Regions from separate parts of the Microbispora maris genome, predicted to be linked through region 2. Evidence: predicted binding sites of a transcription regulator. Region 2 holds the regulator's gene; each other region holds the start of a gene.

Region 1 (2,197 bases), on a different contig from region 2:
GGACGGCACGCTGCACGTCGAGGGGGTGGCCGTCGCCGAAGTTGTGCCACAGGCCGAGGGAGATCTCGGGAAGCAGCACCCCGCTCCTTCCGCTGCGCCGGTACCGCATGTCGTCGTACCGGGTGGGGGCGGGGGCGTAGGGGTTCGGGATCATCCGCGACCTTTCCTCGTGCGACCGTGGCCCGTCCTTTGCCCGGGCCTTGCTCCAGCAGTACCAGGAAACCGCACGTGTCAACGGCCGGGCAGGCGGGGGCGGGCCCTCATGCCCGGGAGGCGGCCGAGGCGGGTCGGATCAGGGGTGCCCGCCGCGTGCCGTCACCGTACGCCTCTCGGGCGGAACTGCACGCTGATGCGGGCGCCGATCACCTTGGTGGACTTCGGAACAGCGTGCTCCCAGGTGCGCTGGCAGCTCCCGCCCATGACGATGAGGTCGCCGTGGCCCAGCTCGTGCCGCAGCGTCGGGCCTCCCCCGCCGCGCGGGCGCAGCAGCAGCGGGCGTGGGGTGCCGACCGACACGATGGCGACCATGGTGTCCTGCGTGCTGCCGCGTCCGATCGTGTCGCCGTGCCAGGCGACGCTGTCGCGGCCGTCCCGGTACAGGCACAGGCCCGCCGTGCGGAACCGCTCGCCGAGCTCCTCCTCGTAGTGGGCGTCGAGCAGGTCCCTCGCCTCGGCCAGGACGGGATCGGGCAGTTCTTCGCCCTCGTCGTAGAACTTCAGCAGCCGCGGCACGTCCACGACCCGGTCGTACATGTGCCTGCGCTCGGCGTGCCAGGGCACCGCCTCGAGGAGGCGTTCGAAGAGCGCGTCCGCCCCCTCGACCCAGTGTGGCCGGACGTCGATCCAGGCGCCCCGGCCGAGCGGCGTGCGCCGCACCGACGAACCGAGCGGCCCGATCTGAACGTCCTTACCCCAGTCCAGCAGCGAGGCCTGAAAAGCCGTCATGACATCGATTGTATTAGAACATCTATTCGATCATGCCACGTGCCCGGAGCGGTGGCCTGCGGCGACCATGCGCACCGGCTCGACCGTGCGTTCGCGCTCCCCTCCGTCGCGACCGGCCAGAGTCTCGCTCGCCCCGTACACCGCCCGGATCTCGGCGCGCAACCCGGGCGGCGACGTCGCGGCGCACCGCACCCGTGCAGGCCGGGGTCCCGGACCGGCCCGAGCCGGGCCGGGCCGGACCGGGCCGGGCCGGACCGGGCCGGGGCCTCTCAGCGCCCGCCCAGCAGGCGGACCGGGCAGCCCAGCTCGGCTCCCACCCGGTCGAGCAGGACGGCGAAGCCCTCGCGCGTCCGCGGTCCGAACCGCCGGAAGAACCCGTTGGCCAGGGGCACTCCCCAGCGCAGGCGCTCAGCCACGTTGCGGACCTGGTGGACCAGCAGCGTGCCGGCCGGATCGGGGGCGAGGCGGTATTCACCGCGATACCACCAGCCGCCCTGGACGGCCAGCCGGTCCGGTCCCACCTCGACGGTCATCGTGTGCCCGGGGGCGGCGAGCACGAACCGGTCCGGTCCCCCCGTGAGCGTTCCGCCGTGCTCCGCCAGCGGGAAGCAGTTGTGCCGCCCCACCGGCCCCGGCCGTACCCGCAGGATGAGGCCGGCCACCCGGTCGACCGGCGCCTCGACGACGCCGCGCACCTCGCACAGCGGGGTCTCGGCAGGCGTCACGGCGCACCGATCCGCGTGTTCTGGAACGACGCGAGGCGCCAGCCGTCGCCCTCCCTGACCGCGGTGAACGTCATGATCGAGTCACGGCCCGGATCGGACCCGCCGTCCGGCAGGGACGATCCCCCGGTCATCACGACCAGCGCCGTGTCCGGGCTCAGCAGGCGGATCTTCCGCAGCGGCGGCGCGGCGGCCGGCGCGCCCAGCCGGGACCCCTTCAGCGGGCCCTCGAACAGTGCCCGGTGGCTGTCCTCGATTGCCCGGCGGCCCTCCATGCGGGCCCCGAAGTACGTCACGTAGTCGGCGTCCTCGGTGAAAAGCCCCGCGAAGGCGGCGGCGTCACCGTCGTTCCAGGCCGCGGTCAGCGCGTCCAGCAGGCGGTGGATGTCATCGGATGCGGTTTCCGGCATCGCTACGGCTCCTTTCGGATGACCGCGAAGCCGCCTATCCTTCGAGTGCGAGCCCTGATCGGCCGCTTCGCGGTGGTCGGGTCGGGCGCCGGCCGGATGTTGGCGCATCCGGCCGGCGCA
Region 2 (2,197 bases):
GTGGTGAACCTGCGCCCGCATTCGGGACAGGTGCGCCGGCGACGGATCGCGGCCCCGTCCTCGGCGGCGCGGCTGTCCACGACTCGCGTGTCGGGGTTGCGACAGAACGGACAGTGCACTCCATCGCCTCCCTGAACGCCCATCCCGAACACAAGGTGTGGTGAACTTACACCGGTGTGACTACTAGATGTTGTGGTCCAACCGTAGAAGTGCCCGACCTTGAACGCAAGTCGAACCGGCCTTGGGAGGGGAAGTGCCTGTTCGGCGCGCGTGTCGCACCTCGGGTCACGGCGGCATCACCTGCCCCGCCGATCGCGAAATAGGCCCTTTACGGCGCCTTTCCCCGCCGATTTCCGCAGGGCCTCTGACCTGGACGTACATCGGCCCTGGAAGATCGGGTAAATCGAACACGGGATCGATCGAACTCCCGTACGATGAGGGAGACGGCGAGATCGGCGATTTCGCTGGATATCGAACAATTGTTTGACGGTGATCTTGAATCGCGGTACGGTCGCTCTGTGCGACATGAGGAACACGGATTGAGAGGTGGCATCGTGGGTGACCGAAGTGAGCAAGCGGATGGCGTCAGCGACCTCGCGGTTCGCAGGCGCGACTCGCTTGGCCTCACCCCCAGGCAGCGGAAGATCCTCGAGGTGATCCGCGACTCGGTCCAGCAGCGCGGCTATCCGCCGTCCATGCGGGAGATCGGGGAGGCAGTCCAGCTGACGAGCACCTCCAGCGTGTCGCACCAGCTCACGGCGCTCCAGCGTAAGGGCTACCTCCGGCGTGACCCGCACCGCCCCCGGGCCCTGGAGGTCCGGCTGCCCGGAGAGCCGGTGCTGTGGGTGGATCCGGACGCCACCACCGAGGAGGAGGCCGGGTTCAACCGCCCGACGGCCGCGTACGTGCCGCTGGTCGGCCGCATCGCCGCCGGCGGTCCCATCCTCGCCGAGCAGAGCATCGAGGACGTGTTCGCACTGCCCAAGCAGCTCGTGGGCGAGGGCACGCTGTTTCTGCTCCAGGTCTCCGGCGACTCGATGATCGAGGCCGCCATCGCCGACGGCGACTGGGTCGTGGTGCGGCAGCAGCCGGTCGCCGACAACGGTGACATCGTGGCCGCCATGATCGACGGCGAGGCCACCGTGAAGACGTTCAAGCGCAAGGACGGGCACGTGTGGCTGGTGCCCCACAACCCCAACTACGAGCCGATCCCCGGTGACGAGGCGACCGTGCTCGGCAAGGTCACGGCCGTCCTGCGCAAGCTGTAGCGGCCGCCGGCGCCCCGCGGCACGACGCACCGCGGGGCGCGACGACCACCTTTCCGGCGGCCACTAATCGGCAATTAGGGTGAGTCGGGTGAATCTCGACTCGCTGTCCCTGGATGCGGCCCGCCGCCGTGACGGAATCAAATGGGCTCACGCCGCGTCCGGCGTCATCCCCGCCTGGGTCGCCGACATGGACTTCCCCGTGCCCGAGGCGGTCACGGAGGCCATCGCGAGACGCGCGGCCGCGGACCTCGGCTATCCCGCCTGGCTCGACGAGCCGACCGCCGGTCCCCTGGCGGAGGCGTTCGCCGAGCGCATGGAGGCGCGGCACGGCTGGCGAGCCGATCCGGCCCACGTGCGGTCCTACACCGACCTCAACCAGGCCCTCCAGGTGCTGCTGCACGTCATGACCGGCCCCGGCGACGCCGTGGCGCTGCACGTGCCGGCCTACGACCCCTTCCTCGCCACGATCACCGGGATGAACCGCCGCCTGGTGCCCATGCCGCTGACGGCCGACGGCCGGTTCGAGGTCCCCGGCGAGCCCGTCCGGGTGCTCCTGCTGGTCAACCCGCAGAACCCGTCGGGCCGCTCGTTCACCCGTGCGGAGCTCGAGGCGGTCGCCGCGTACGCCGACCGGCACGGCACGCTGGTTATCGCCGACGAGATCCACGCGGACCTGACGTACGCCCCGGCCCGGCACATCCCGTTCGCCACGATCCTCCCCGAGCGCACGGTCACCCTGACCTCCGCCAGCAAGGCCTTCAACATGGGCGGACTGCACTGCTCCGTGGCCCACATCGGCGCGAAGGACGTCAGGGACGCGCTCGGCCGCCAGCCCGCCCACATCTACGGGGCGCCCAGCGTCCTCGGCGTGGAGGCCACGGTGGCCGCGTGGCGGCACGGCGACGCGTGGCTGGAGGAGGTGCTGACGA
Region 3 (2,197 bases), on a different contig from region 2:
GCGGCGGCGCCCGGCGACGTGTGGGCGATCGTGAACGCGAACTTCCTGCATGGGGCCGGGGGAGCCGAGGAGCCCTGGAGCTCCTTCTCGGACCTGCGGCACTGGGACGGCGCCGCCTGGCGCACCGCGCGTGCGCCCCTGGTCGCCAAGGACGTCGGCGGCCTGCCCGGCGGGGAGGTCTGGGCGGCCGGGTCCAGTCGCGGCCGGGCCGCCGTCGCCCGGTGGAACGGCTGGTCCTGGAGCACGGTCCCGCTGCCCGCGGTCCCCGCCTTGCATCGGGGCCAGATCTCCGAGCTCGTCGACCTCGCGGTGGACGAATCGGGCCGGGTGGCGGCCGTCGGCTGGGTCGCGTGGGTCTGCGGCGTCCAGGAGGAGGACGTGACCCACTGCGGCCGCACGCTGTTGCTGCGGCGGGAGAACGGGCGGTGGAGCTACAGCCTGCCGCCCGAGCCCGGGCTCGACCCCCGCCTGCGGCTGGAGGCCGACGGCCGGGGCGGGTTCTGGCTGTTCTACTCCAGGACCGAGTGGAACACGGCGGTCGGTCACCTGTCGGGCGGCAAGTGGACGTACGGGACGTTTCCGGCCGGGCCGCTCGGGCACACCCGGGTGGCGGCCGTAGTGAGGCAGCCGGGGACGGCGCGCGTCTGGGCGGTGGCGGCCGACGACACGGAAGCCGAGGGGCCGCCCTACCAGGGCAGCGGCGTCTGGCTCGCCGACTGAACACGCGGTCCGCCGACTTGCGTTCACCCTCCTGGGAACGTATGTTCGAAGTAGCGGCGATTCTGCCCGAATCATCCGCCCGTCTTCCCCCGGGTGGCCAGAAAGCCACAGGGAGAAGGAGTCTTGAGCAGACTTTACGGCGATCCGATCGAGGTGTGGGTCCGGGACGGGCACCCTGCTCAGTTCGTCTGGCGTGACCGGCTCTACACCGTCCGCGAGATCCAGGACCACTGGGTGGTCGCCAGGGAGTGGTGGAAGACCTCGGACGCCGATCCCGGCGAGCGGCGCTTCTGGCGAGTGGGGGCCGCGGCCGGCAAGGAGGTCGGGACCTATGAACTGCGCTTCGACACCGCCAGCGGCGGATGGCTCCTGCTGAGGGCCTGGGACTGATGGGAACGCTCCAGCCACCCACGACGACCGGGGGACGGGCCGCTGGAGGACGGACCGGGGGATGGACGGGGGCGCGCACGTGACGCACGCCTTCGCCCACCTGCACGTGGCGTCCGCCTTCTCGCTGCGGTACGGCACCGCGTTCCCGGCCGCCCTCGTCCGGCGGGCCGCCGAGCACGGCATGGACACGCTGGCGCTGACCGACCGCGACGGCCTCTACGGCGTGATCAAGCACGTCATCGCGTGCCACGAGCAGGGTGTCCGCCCGGTCGCCGGCGTGGATCTGGCCCTCGGCCCGGGCTCCACGCCGGACGACCTGTTCGGCGGTGGTCTTCCGCCGTCCGGCCGTCGTACGGCACACAGGAGGCCGGCGGCCGAGCCGGCGCGGGTCGTCGTGCTCGCGCGCTCGCACGGCTGGGCCGCGCTGTGCCGCCTGGTCACCGCCGCCCACCACGCGGGGGAGCGCGGCGAGCCGCACGTCACGCCGGGGATGGTGGCCGAGCACGCGACCGGCCCGGACGGGGAGCCGCGGCTGACCGTGCTGCTCGGGCCCCGCTCCGGGGTCGGCCGAGCGGTGGCCGAGCGGCGCGACGACCAGGCCCGCGCCCTGCTGGCCGCCTGGCGCGCGGTGGTCCCCGACCTGGTCGTCGAGGTGTCCGACCTGTACGGCTACCGCGACGCGAACACCGCCGCCCGCATGATCGGGCTGGCGGACTCGATGGGCGTGCCGGTCGTGCTGACCAACGCGGTCCGCTACCTGGACGCCGCCGATCACCAGGTCGGCAACGTGCTCGACGCGGCGCGCAAGCTGGTGCCCCTCGACGGGCGGCATCTGGACGATCCCACGGCCCACGCGTACCTGAAGGACGGCGCGGAGATGGCGCGGGTGGCCGCGCGGATCTGCGGCGGCGACACCGGCCGGGCCGGGCGGCTGCTGGCCGAGACGCGGCGTGTGGCCGACCGGTGCGTGCTCGACCCCGTCGAGATCGTGCCGCTGCTCGAACCCGAGCGGCCCCGGCTCCACCTGCCGGAGGCCGGCGAGGACCCGGTGCCCCTGCTGCGGCGCCGCTGCGAGGAAGGGCTGGCC

The links. The regulator LexA, encoded in region 2, represses DNA repair genes until DNA is damaged. The targets are predictions, from matches to a motif close to TCGAACANNTGTTCGA.
Region 1: the regulator LexA is predicted to act here: its motif matches at 960-975, upstream of AAH991_RS05935 (alpha-ketoglutarate-dependent dioxygenase AlkB).
Region 3: the regulator LexA is predicted to act here: its motif matches at 754-769, upstream of AAH991_RS31580 (DUF6504 family protein).

The regions. Positions count from the first base shown of each region.
Region 1 covers NZ_JBDJAW010000003.1:303,206-305,402, reverse strand. Annotated here, with positions in the region: gene mgrA (L-glyceraldehyde 3-phosphate reductase) at 1-154, opposite strand, end outside; gene AAH991_RS05935 (alpha-ketoglutarate-dependent dioxygenase AlkB) at 316-945, opposite strand; gene AAH991_RS05930 (hypothetical protein) at 1,215-1,670, opposite strand; gene AAH991_RS05925 (SgcJ/EcaC family oxidoreductase) at 1,667-2,077, opposite strand.
Region 2 covers NZ_JBDJAW010000008.1:122,461-124,657, forward strand. Annotated here, with positions in the region: gene nrdR (transcriptional regulator NrdR) at 1-119, opposite strand, end outside; gene lexA (transcriptional repressor LexA) at 552-1,268, shown strand; gene AAH991_RS12685 (MalY/PatB family protein) at 1,357-2,197, shown strand, end outside.
Region 3 covers NZ_JBDJAW010000036.1:75,111-77,307, forward strand. Annotated here, with positions in the region: gene AAH991_RS31575 (hypothetical protein) at 1-720, shown strand, start outside; gene AAH991_RS31580 (DUF6504 family protein) at 844-1,110, shown strand; gene AAH991_RS31585 (DNA polymerase III subunit alpha) at 1,172-2,197, shown strand, end outside.